One region of the Pantoea sp. E956-1 genome, then DNA from elsewhere that is predicted to be linked to it. Evidence: riboswitches for the same ligand, from Rfam matches in the RefSeq annotation. Region 1 holds a riboswitch; the other holds the start of a gene.

The links. A riboswitch is a leader RNA that binds a small molecule or an ion and turns the genes downstream of it on or off. The one in region 1 is predicted to bind thiamine pyrophosphate.
Region 2: another riboswitch for thiamine pyrophosphate. It lies ahead of AC0T7J_RS12145 (FAD-dependent oxidoreductase); the one in region 1 lies ahead of AC0T7J_RS10770 (TenA family protein).

The regions. Positions count from the first base shown of each region.
Region 1 is NZ_CEUYZP010000003.1:33,227-38,673, reverse strand. It holds gene ascF (PTS cellobiose/arbutin/salicin transporter subunit IIBC) at 1-809, shown strand, start outside; gene AC0T7J_RS10775 (6-phospho-beta-glucosidase) at 846-2,276, shown strand; TPP riboswitch at 2,383-2,485, shown strand; gene AC0T7J_RS10770 (TenA family protein) at 2,554-3,255, shown strand; gene AC0T7J_RS10765 (ABC transporter ATP-binding protein) at 3,252-3,992, shown strand; gene AC0T7J_RS10760 (ABC transporter permease) at 3,989-4,750, shown strand; gene AC0T7J_RS10755 (ABC transporter substrate-binding protein) at 4,774-5,447, shown strand, end outside.
Region 2 is NZ_CEUYZP010000003.1:335,990-341,436, reverse strand. It holds gene AC0T7J_RS12155 (ArsR/SmtB family transcription factor) at 1-259, shown strand, start outside; gene AC0T7J_RS12150 (cysteine hydrolase family protein) at 508-1,053, shown strand; TPP riboswitch at 1,117-1,236, shown strand; gene AC0T7J_RS12145 (FAD-dependent oxidoreductase) at 1,368-2,306, shown strand; gene thiS (sulfur carrier protein ThiS) at 2,296-2,493, shown strand; gene AC0T7J_RS12135 (thiazole synthase) at 2,496-3,254, shown strand; gene AC0T7J_RS12130 (HesA/MoeB/ThiF family protein) at 3,264-4,232, shown strand; gene AC0T7J_RS12125 (ASCH domain-containing protein) at 4,242-4,655, opposite strand; gene AC0T7J_RS12120 (DsbA family protein) at 4,911-5,447, opposite strand, start outside.

The DNA.
Region 1 (5,447 bases):
TCATCCCGGCGCTGGTGATGACCTGGATCCTGTCGCACATTGAGCGCGGCGTGGATCGTATTACGCCTGCCGTCACTAAAAACTTCCTGAAACCGATGCTGATTGTGCTGATTGCGGCACCCATCGCGATTGTGCTGATTGGTCCGATTGGCATCTGGATCGGCAGCGGCATCTCCGCGCTGGTCTACACGGTGCATGGCTATCTTGGCTGGCTTTCCGTTGCGATTATGGGCGCAATCTGGCCGCTGCTGGTGATGACCGGAATGCATCGGGTGTTCACCCCCACTATCATCCAGACCATTGCCGAAACCGGCAAAGAGGGCATGGTGATGCCGTCAGAGATTGGTGCCAACCTCTCGCTGGGAGGATCGTCGCTGGCGGTGGCGTTCCGGACCAAAAACCGTGAACTGCGCCAGACCGCGCTGGCAGCGGCGGCATCAGCGATTATTGCCGGCATTTCAGAACCGGCGCTGTATGGCGTTGCGGTCCGCTTAAAACGACCGCTGATCGCCTGTCTGATCAGCGGTTTTATCTGTGGCGCGGTCGCGGGCATTGGCGGGCTGGCCAGCCACTCCATGGCCTCTCCCGGCCTGTTTACCAGCGTACAGTTCTTCGATCCCACCAATCCCATGAGTATTGTCTGGGTCGGTGCGGTCATGGTGTTGTCTGTGGTGCTGTCATTTGTGCTGACGCTGCTGTTAGGTTTTGAAGATATTCCTGAAACCGAACCCAAAACAAACACCGCACCTGAAAGCACAACGCAACCTGCGCCCGTTACCGAACGCGCTAACGCGATTAATAGCCACTAAAGGAAAGGGTCTCGCTGACCCGGAAAAGAGGATTGCATGTCTGATTCAAGGTTTCCGCAAGGATTTTTATGGGGCGGCGCACTGGCCGCCAACCAGAGTGAAGGCGGCTTTCGTGAGGGCGGAAAGGGCTTAACCACCGTTGACATGATTCCACATGGCCCGCACCGTTTACCGGTCAAACTCGGTCTGGAAAAGCGGTTTACCCTGCGTGACGATGAATTCTATCCCAGCCATGAAGCCATCGATTTCTATCACCGCTATCCGGAGGACATTGCCCTGATGGCGGAGATGGGATTCAGCGTGTTCCGCACGTCGATTGCCTGGAGCCGTCTCTACCCCAACGGCGATGAACTGGCGCCCAATCCGGAAGGCATCGCCTTTTACCGTGCGGTCTTTGAGGAGTGCCGGAAATATAATATCGAACCGCTGGTCACGCTCTGTCACTTTGATGTGCCGATGCATCTGGTGACTGAATATGGCTCGTGGCGCAATCGCAAAATGGTCGACTTTTTTGCCCGCTATGCCCGCAGTTGCTTCGAGGCATTTGATGGTCTGGTGAAATACTGGCTGACCTTTAATGAGATTAATATCCTGCTGCACAGCCCGTTTTCCGGCGCCGGTCTGGTGTTCGAACCCGGAGAGAACAAGGATCAGGTGAAATATCAGGCGGCCCATCATGAACTGGTCGCCAGTGCGCTGGTGACGCGCATTGCGCATGAAGTGAATCCGGTAAACCAGGTCGGCTGCATGCTGGCAGGCGGCAACTTCTATCCCTGGTCGAGCAAGCCGGAAGATGTCTGGGCAGCACTGGAAAAGGATCGCGAAAACCTGTTCTTTATTGATGTGCAGGCGCGCGGAGCCTATCCGGCCTACGCCGCCCGCGTATTCCGTGAAAAAGGGGTGACGCTTGAGATCGCTGACGGTGATGCCGACATCCTGAAAAACAGTGTCGATTTTGTCTCGTTCAGTTACTACGCCTCGCGTTGCGCCTCGGCAGAGATGAACGAGCAGAACAGCAGCGCCGCCAATGTGGTGAAATCGCTGACTAATCCCCATGTACCGCGCAGTGAGTGGGGCTGGGGCATTGATCCGATCGGCTTACGCATCACCATGAATATGATGTATGACCGCTATCAGAAGCCGCTGTTTCTGGTGGAGAATGGCCTTGGCGCGCGCGATGAGATCGAATCAAATGGCGAGATCAACGATGAGTACCGCATCAGCTATCTGCGCGAACATATCCGCGCCATGGGCGACGCAATTGAGGATGGCGTGCCAGTGATGGGTTATACCAGCTGGGGCTGTATCGATCTGGTTGCCGCCTCAACGGGCGAAATGAGCAAGCGCTACGGATTTGTCTATGTTGACCGCGACGACCTGGGTAACGGTACGCTGGCTCGCACGCGGAAGAAATCGTTCTGGTGGTACAAAAAAGTCATTGCCAGTAATGGCGCAGATCTCGAGTGACAACGTCACTTAAAATCTATCGTCATGCTGTTACTGGCGCGACAACAACGCCGGAACAGCACGCTTATTTGTACCGTTGTACTCCGGCAGTAATTATCGTATAACCAATGTCTCCGAGGGGTGTCCTGTAATGGGCTGAGATGGCGCAAGCCGAACCCTTTGAACCTGATCTGGGTCATGCCAGCGAAGGGACGGGTCGGCAGATTTTCTGCGTCATCTCCTGCAATATTCCCTGTTCCAGACCGTATGCCCGGATCTCCCTGTTACTGGAGATCCTATGTCACATCCGCTTTTCGACACCGGCTTTTATGGTCGTCTGCGCCAGCAGGCGGGCAGCCAATGGCACGCCTATATCGGGCACGAGTTTGTGCGGCAACTCGGTCAGGGCACCCTGCCACCCGCCGCCTTTCGCCACTATCTCACTCAGGATTATCTCTTTCTGCTGCACTTCGCCCGTGCCTGGGGCCTGCTGATCAGCAAACTCTCTGAGCCAGACGCATTACGCAGCGCGACGGCATCGCTTAACGCCATCGTCAGCGAACTGCCGCTTCACCTGGCGTACTGCCAGCAATGGGGCATCAGTGAGGCGGCAATGGCGAGCGAACCCGAAGCCGTGGAAACGCTCAACTACACCCGCTACGTGCTGGACGTGGGTCACACCGGCGATGCGCTGGAGCTGCTGACCGCGCTGATGCCGTGCGTTGCAGGTTATGCTGAAATTGGCCTGACACTACTGCATGACCCCGCGACCCGCTTTGAGGGGAATCCGTACGCGGCATGGATAGAAAATTACGGCGACGAAGCGTATCTGGCTGGTGTTCGCTCCTCACTTTCACTGTTTGAAACCCTGGCCCAACAGCGCGCCGGTGAACACCGTTTTAACCCGCTGGCGGAGATTTTTACCACTGCAACCCGGCTGGAAGCGGCTTTCTGGCAGATGGGCCTCAACCATGCTGCCGCCCAGCGGATCAGCTCATGAACCTGCCGTGCCATCCGGTGCCGCCAGGCATTTCACTTCGCCAGCTCAGCCTGAACTTTGGCCAGCAGCCACTCTTCAGCCAGCTTGATCTGGAGATCGCGGGCGGTGCTTTTACCGCTTTACTGGGTGCCAGCGGCGTCGGAAAAAGCAGCCTGATGCGGGTCATTGCCGGTCTGACGCCACCCACCGCCGGGCAGGTCAGCGGCAGCGACGGCCTGCCGCTGACCGGACGCATCGCCTGGATGGGGCAACAGGATCTGCTCTATCCGTGGCTGACGGTTGAACAAAATGTCTGCCTCGCCAGTCGTCTGAAAGGTGAAAGGGCCGATCGCGACTGGGCGCAGCATCTGCTGATGCGGGTAGGTCTGAGCCACTCGGCGAATGCGCGACCCGCGACACTTTCCGGCGGGATGCGTCAGCGCGCCGCGCTGGCCCGCACCCTCTACACCCGTCAGCCCGTTGTACTGATGGATGAGCCCTTCTCCGCTCTGGATGCTCTCTCCCGCGCTCAGATTCAGACGCTGGCCGCAGAAGTGCTGGTCGGATACACCGTGCTGCTGATTACCCATGACGCCGCAGAAGCCTGTCGGCTCAGTCACCACGTGCTGATGATTGGTTCTGCGGGAATTGAAACCTGCCCGCCTCTGCCAGGCCTGCCACCGCGGGCAGCAGATGACTTCAATGTCATTCACAGTCAGGCCGCCCTGCTGAAACAGCTGAGCAGGATAGCGGGATGAGATTACACAAAGGTTTTGTCAGTTTTCACCGTGGCCTGATCCTGTTTGCCGGACTGATTGCGCTGTGGTGGCTCGCCACACTGACTTCGGTTCCGGCCTTTCTGCTGCCCTCACCCGCTGCGGTCGCCATCTCACTGTGGCAAAACGCAGGTTATCTCGGCCATCACACTTTGATTACCCTGACCGAGATCGTCAGCGGCATGGCTCTCGGCGTGCTGCTGGGTTCTGTGCTGGCGCTGGGCATGACTTTTTCGCCGTGGCTGCAGCGCTGGATGATGCCGCTGGTGATCACCAGCCAGGCGATTCCGGTTTTTGCTCTGGCGCCGCTGCTGGTGCTCTGGTTTGGTTTCGGCATGGGCGCCAAAGTCGTGATGGCCGTCCTGGTGATCTTCTTCCCGGTGACCTCCGCCTTTTTTGATGGACTGCGTCGCGTCCCTCCCGGCTATCTCGATCTGGCTCACACGCTGGGCGCATCACGTGCAGCGCAACTTCGCCATGTCCGGCTGTTAGCCGCGCTGCCCGCCCTGGGCTCAGGATTGCGGATGGCGGCAGCCGTCGCGCCGATAGGCGCAATCATCGGTGAATGGGTCGGCTCGGCCGAGGGACTGGGCTACGTGATGCTGAATGCCAATGCCCGGATGCAGAGCGACCTCTGTTTCGCCGCCTTGTTTATTCTGGTGCTGATGACGCTGGCCCTGTGGCTGACCCTCGACATCCTGCTGCGCCGCCTGATTACCTGGGCACCTGAGACACATTAATGACCAAACCAATGAGAAAACCCATGACAAAAATGCCTCTGCTTACCCTGCTGTTCAGCGCCACCTTAGCCACACAGGCTCAGGCGATGGAGAAACTGACACTGGTGCTCGACTGGTATATCAATCCCGATCATGCGCCAATTATGGTGGCCCAGCAGACCGGCGCCTTTGCGGCAGAAGGGCTGGAGGTTAACATTGTGCCGCCTTCCGATCCGGCGCTGCCGCCGCGTCTGGTGGCAGCAAAGCAGGCGGACTTAGCGATTACCTATCAGCCGCAGCTGCATTTCTTCGCCGATCAGGGATTGCCGTTAATGCGGGTGGGTACGTTGATTAACAGTCCGCTGAATACGCTGATGACGTTAGACGAAACGGTAAAAAAACCCGCCGATTTAAAAGGGAAACGCATCGGCTATTCCGTCAGCGGCATTGAACAGGCAACGCTGGCGACCATGCTGAACCATGATGGCGTTAAGGCCGATCAGGTTAAGCTGGTTAATGTCAATTTTCAGCTCACCAGCGCCCTGATGACCGGGCAGGTGGATGCCGTGATCGGCGGCTATCGCAATATCGAAGCGCTGGAGATGAAACAGCAGGGTAAAAACCCGGTAGTCTTCAACGTCGAGGATTATGGTGTTCCGGCTTATGATGAACTGATCATCGTCGCCAACCGTGATGAGGCACACTCGGAGAAAATCCA
Region 2 (5,447 bases), 300 kb from region 1:
GAAGTGGCTTAAAAATCCTGACGAAGCGTTTGCGGGCTATACCCAGCTCTATCCCTTCGATCAGTATGGTGTCTGTGCCAGCCTCATACAGGACAAGGCGGGCTTATCACAGCCCGCCACCTCGTTATGCCTGAAAGCACTTCACAATGCGGGGCTGGTTGAAGCCAGCAAAGTCGGGAAATGGACGTACTATCGCCGTGCCGAACCGCGCATTCGTGAAATAACCGACGCGGTAACCCAATCGCTGCAGGCGCTTTAAAAGCGACGGCGTACAGGGTAATGTAGATGTCAGCGCCATCCTTCTGAGGGTGACTTCACCGAACGCATTAACTCAGGGTCAGAAAATGTTTATGTCAGTTCTCTCTTTCACAACCGTCACCACCACTACCGCTTCTGGCGGTGGCGTGAGCGACTCTGTGACTGGCACCTGACACAACAGATTCTCACTCCCCGCCGAACCGGACGGGGAGCTGTTCTCCGTTCTTAAAAACTGAATGGAGACAGGTCATGGTGACATCTGAAAGTGCACTTTTAATTATCGACATGCAGCAGGGCCTTTTTAATGGTCCTGAGGCTCCCTTTGCCGCAAATTCGATCTTGTCGAATATCTCACTTCTCATTACTAAAGCCCGGGCTTCTGCCGTCCCCTTCTTTTTCGCACGCCATATCGGCCCCGATGATTCCCTTTTTAACGAGCAAAGCCCGCTGACGCGCCTGATCCCGGAATTGCAGGTCAACCCGCAGAGTGATGTCGTCTTCACCAAAAGATATCCCAGCTGTTTCAGGGATACTGGTTTGCAGCTTCAGCTGAGACAAAAGGGCATTAAGCAACTGGTGATTGCGGGGATGAAAACAGAGTTCTGTGTTGACACCACCTGTCGGGCAGCCCCGGAGCTGGGTTTTAATGTCGTACTGATTTCCGATGCGCACACCACCGTCGATAATCCCCATCTTTCTGCGGAGAAGATTAATGCGCATCACAACCAGACGCTGGCGGGACCCTTTGTGACGCTGGCAATGGCCACTGACTGGCATTTCGGTTCTGCCGGTTAAGGCCGATTTTCTTACGCGGTTCCATGCCGTCTGCTTGACGAAGCTGTCTGCTTAACTTACAACTAAACCCGTCAGGGGAGTCTCACCAGAGAGACTGAGAGGCTAATAGCGCACCGCGCGGCTTAGCGACCCTTAGAACCTGACCCAGTTGATACTGGCGTAGGAAGACGGGTATCTCATCAGATACTTGCCGCAGGGGCGCATTCGCAACGTTCCTGCCTTTTCCCTCTGTATCACGGGTCTTCGTTAACTGATAACGAGGCCAGATTGAAATATCTCATCCTGAATCTTTCTTTTCCTGTCCGGTGGACACCATGAGCCGCTGGTCGGTGCTCGGCAGCGGCGTTGCCGGGCTTTGTGTCGCCACGCTGCTGCTGGAGCGGGAAGAAACCGTCGAAGTTATTACTCAGCCTGACTGTCGTGCAGCCTCACACTGGGCGGGTGGCATGCTCGCGCCCTGGTGTGAAGCAGAAAGCGCACCGCCACAGGTGATCGAATGGGGCCAGCACGCGGCCAGCTGGTGGGCGAAACGCGTTGATGGCGTGGAACAGCAGGGCACGCTGGTGGTTGCCCCGCCGCGTGACAGCCGCGAACTGACGCGCTTCGCCAGCATGACGCAGCAGCATCAGTGGGTCTCTCCCGGTGACATCGAACCCGCGCTGGAAAACCGCTTTGCCCGCGGCCTGTTTTTCGCCGCAGAGGCGCATCTCGATCCGCGCCGCGCCTTGCAGCAACTGCGCGACAAACTGCAACAGGCTGGCGTCCCCTTTCACAGTGGTAAACCCGGCGGCAAACTCATCGACTGCCGTGGCATCCACGCCTCCGATCGGCAGCCAGCCCTGCGCGCCGTGCGGGGCGAAATGGTGATCCTGCACACATCCGATGTACAACTCTCCCGTCCTGTCCGGCTGCTGCACCCGCGCTTTCCCTGCTATCTGGTGCCGCGCGCCGGGGGCCACTTCATGCTGGGTGCCACCATGGTGGAAAGCCACGACAGCAGCCCGATCAGCGCCCGCGCGATGATGGAATTGCTCAGCGCCGCTTACAGCCTGCATCCGGCGCTGGCCGAAGCGCGGATCGTGGAGAGCGGCACCGGTCTGCGTCCTGCCTACCGACAGAACCTGCCGGAAGTCCGCTACGACAATGGCCGTTTCTCACTTAACGGCCTCTACCGCCACGGATTTTTGCTGGCCCCGATTATGGCTGAAAAACTTATGCTGCAACTGACTCAGGAGATGACTCATGCGCGTTGAACTGAATGGACGCACGATTGAAACTGGCGCAACGACGCTGGCGGAGCTAATGGCAGAGCAGCAGATCGATCCGCGGACCGTCGCCACCGCGCTGAACGGGGAGTTTGTACCCCGCAGCCGCTATGCCAGCCAGCACCTTGAGGCGGGCAACCAGCTCGAAATCCTGTCACCGATGCAGGGAGGTTAACCATGTTCTATGAATTTACTCCGCAATCCCGATTTCTGCTTGGCACGGCCGGTTATCCGTCACCGGACATTCTGCATCAGGCGATCAACGCGTCTGGCGCGGAGATTATTACCGTCAGCCTGCGGCGGGAAGGCAATGAAGGCGGCGCTTTCCGCACGCTGCTGCAACAGCTCAACAAACGTATTCTGCCGAATACGGCGGGCTGTCACACGGTGAAAGAGGCGGTGACGACGGCGCAGATGGCGCGCGAACTGTTCGACACACCGTGGATCAAGCTGGAAGTGATTGGCCATGCCGACACGCTGCAGCCCGATCCTTTTGCGCTGGTTGAGGCCGCGCGGATTCTCTGCGCTGACGGGTTCCAGGTGTTTCCCTACACCACGGAAGATCTGATTGTCGGCGAAAAATTGCTGGAAGCGGGCTGTGAAGTGCTGATGCCCTGGGGCGCGCCGATCGGCTCTGGCCAGGGGCTGCGTAATATCGAAGGACTGCGCGCTATGCGTGCGTGGTTTAAAGATGTGCCGCTGATTATTGATGCGGGCATTGGCGCACCGGGTCAGGCGGCGCAGGCGATGGAGATGGGTTTTGATGGCGTGCTGCTCAACACGGCGGTGGCAAAAGCGCGCGATCCGGTGCGCATGGCGGGTGCTTTTGCTGCTGCGATCCACGGCGGACACGAGGCGTTTCAGGCGGGATTGATGGAGCAGCGTGACATGGCGTCTGCCTCTACGCCCATTTTTGGTCTGGCACAATTCAGTTAAGGAGCGGCGATGGAGCGTTATCAGCGACAGACGATGTTGCCAGAGATTGGTGAAGCGGGGCAGCAGCGGCTGAGCAGGGCAAAGGTGCTGGTGGTGGGCGCAGGCGGGCTAAGTGCAACGTTGCTGCCGTTACTGGCAGGCGCAGGCGTGGGATTTATCCGGCTTTACGATGGCGATAGGGTTGAACTGCACAACCTCCACCGGCAGACGCTGTTTGGCGTCGACGATGTAGGTCAGTCCAAAGCAATCTGCGCTCAGCGTGCGCTGGCGCAGCGCAATCCTGACTGCCACGTTGAGGCGCATCCACATTCGCTAAGCGCCAGTCAACTGCCGCAGGCGCTGGAGGGAATCGATCTGGTGGTGGATGCGGCGGATAACTTCGCTGTGACTTATCAGCTCTCCGACGCCTGTTATCCGGCAGGCCTGCCGCTGATCTGCTCTTCGGTGCTGGGACGCAAAGGCTATGTAGGCGGATTTTGCGGCGGTGCGCCTGGCTATCGCGCGCTCTTTCCGCAGTTGCCCACGGCCTCGGGTAACTGCAATACGGCGGGCGTCATGGGACCGGCAGTAGCAACGCTGGGCGCAATGCAGGCGCAGATGGCGCTGAGTGTGTTGCTGAAACTGACGCCGTCACCGCTCGGCTGCATGATCCACTGCGACTTTGTAGACTGGCATATCAGGCCGTTTCGTTTTGACGACGCGCCTGAGCCTGACGCGCCCGGCACGCCTTTTATTGATCGGGCCATGCTCATGGAGGACGATTGCATAGTCGAGTTGCGCAGCCTGGAAGAAGCACCGGTCAGTGTGGCCGATCGGGTGGTGCGGATTCTGCCGCAGCAGATAGCGGCCTGGCAACCGCCGGTCGATCAGCGAGTGGTACTGGTGTGTGCCAGTGGCATGCGCGCAGCCCAGGCCGCGGAGAACCTCGCCGCGCGGGGGATTGCGCGACTGGCGCTGGTGGCGGCAAACACGCTGTAGCGTGCCGGTTTACACTACCTCGACCAGCTGAAACGTCTCGAAGATCAGCTCCATTTCGCTGTGAAAATAGCCTTCACGCTCGAAGTAGCGCTGATGTTCCTGACGCCAGTGGTCGAGGCTCAGATCGCCTTCACCCTCCAGCATCGCCATCTCTGGCGTGACGCGATCAAAGCGCGTCAGGAACAATCCGGTGGTGCGGATCACGCAGACGGGCTGCTGTTCGCCGTTGAGCACAATGCTGTAACCGCCCGGTTGAGGCAATGCTTCCTGATCCTGCCAGCTCCGCAACGACCCGCAGGTAGCTACTTTCTTACCGGCAATAATCAGCGTTGCGAGCTCGCTGGCTAATTCCGGGGAGTCACCAAATGCATCTGTGAAGGCACCCGGATATTTGTCCTGCAGTTGTTGCAGCGTCATCGTCATCAGCAAATCCTCAATGAATTGGGCGTGCGGGCCCGGCGCAACGTCAGGTTATCGCCATGCAGGCCAGCGGTGCCGTTAAGATGAACAGCAGCGGTTTTATTCCCACCGTCTGCTGCTGATATCGGTACAGCTTACCCGGCCTCCCCACGGGAAAACAGGCTTAATTATCAGGATATTGAGTTTGGGCGTATGCGTGTGCGTGATCGCAAAGGAGAGGCTGTGTCTGGCGCGGCCAGGCACAGCCGCGCACTAAGATTAACGAATCAGAAAGCTCGCCCAGTGCGCTATGTCGTCACCGCTGCTGATTTCGGGCTGAAGCAGACCGTTAACCATAAAGGTCGGTGAAACGTGAATACCGTTCTGACGCGCATACTTGCAGTGCCATTTAATGGCGTTCTGCAGGTCGGGCTGATCAAATGCGGCGCTGGCATCCACCCCACTGTACGCTTTCAGGCGGGCGAGGATCTGATTCGGCGTGGCATCGCGGTTCGGGCCGGTACAGTGATCGGTGAACTCAAACTCTTCACGATGATCGGCCACTGCCTGCATCACTTTCTTCGCCGCAGCTTTACTTTCGCAGGCGGCGGCAAGGATATAGCGGACGATCAGCCCGGAATAGAGATGCCACGGCTGCGATTGCAGGCGGATCTTCAGGGTGATGTTTTCTTCACCGGCATGCGTTAGTAACGCGTCTAATTTATTGAATGCGCGTACCGAAAAAGGACAGGTGGGTTCCAGGAAGACTTCAAAGATCTCAGGGCCGTGGCCCCATACCAGTACATCAGCGTGCTG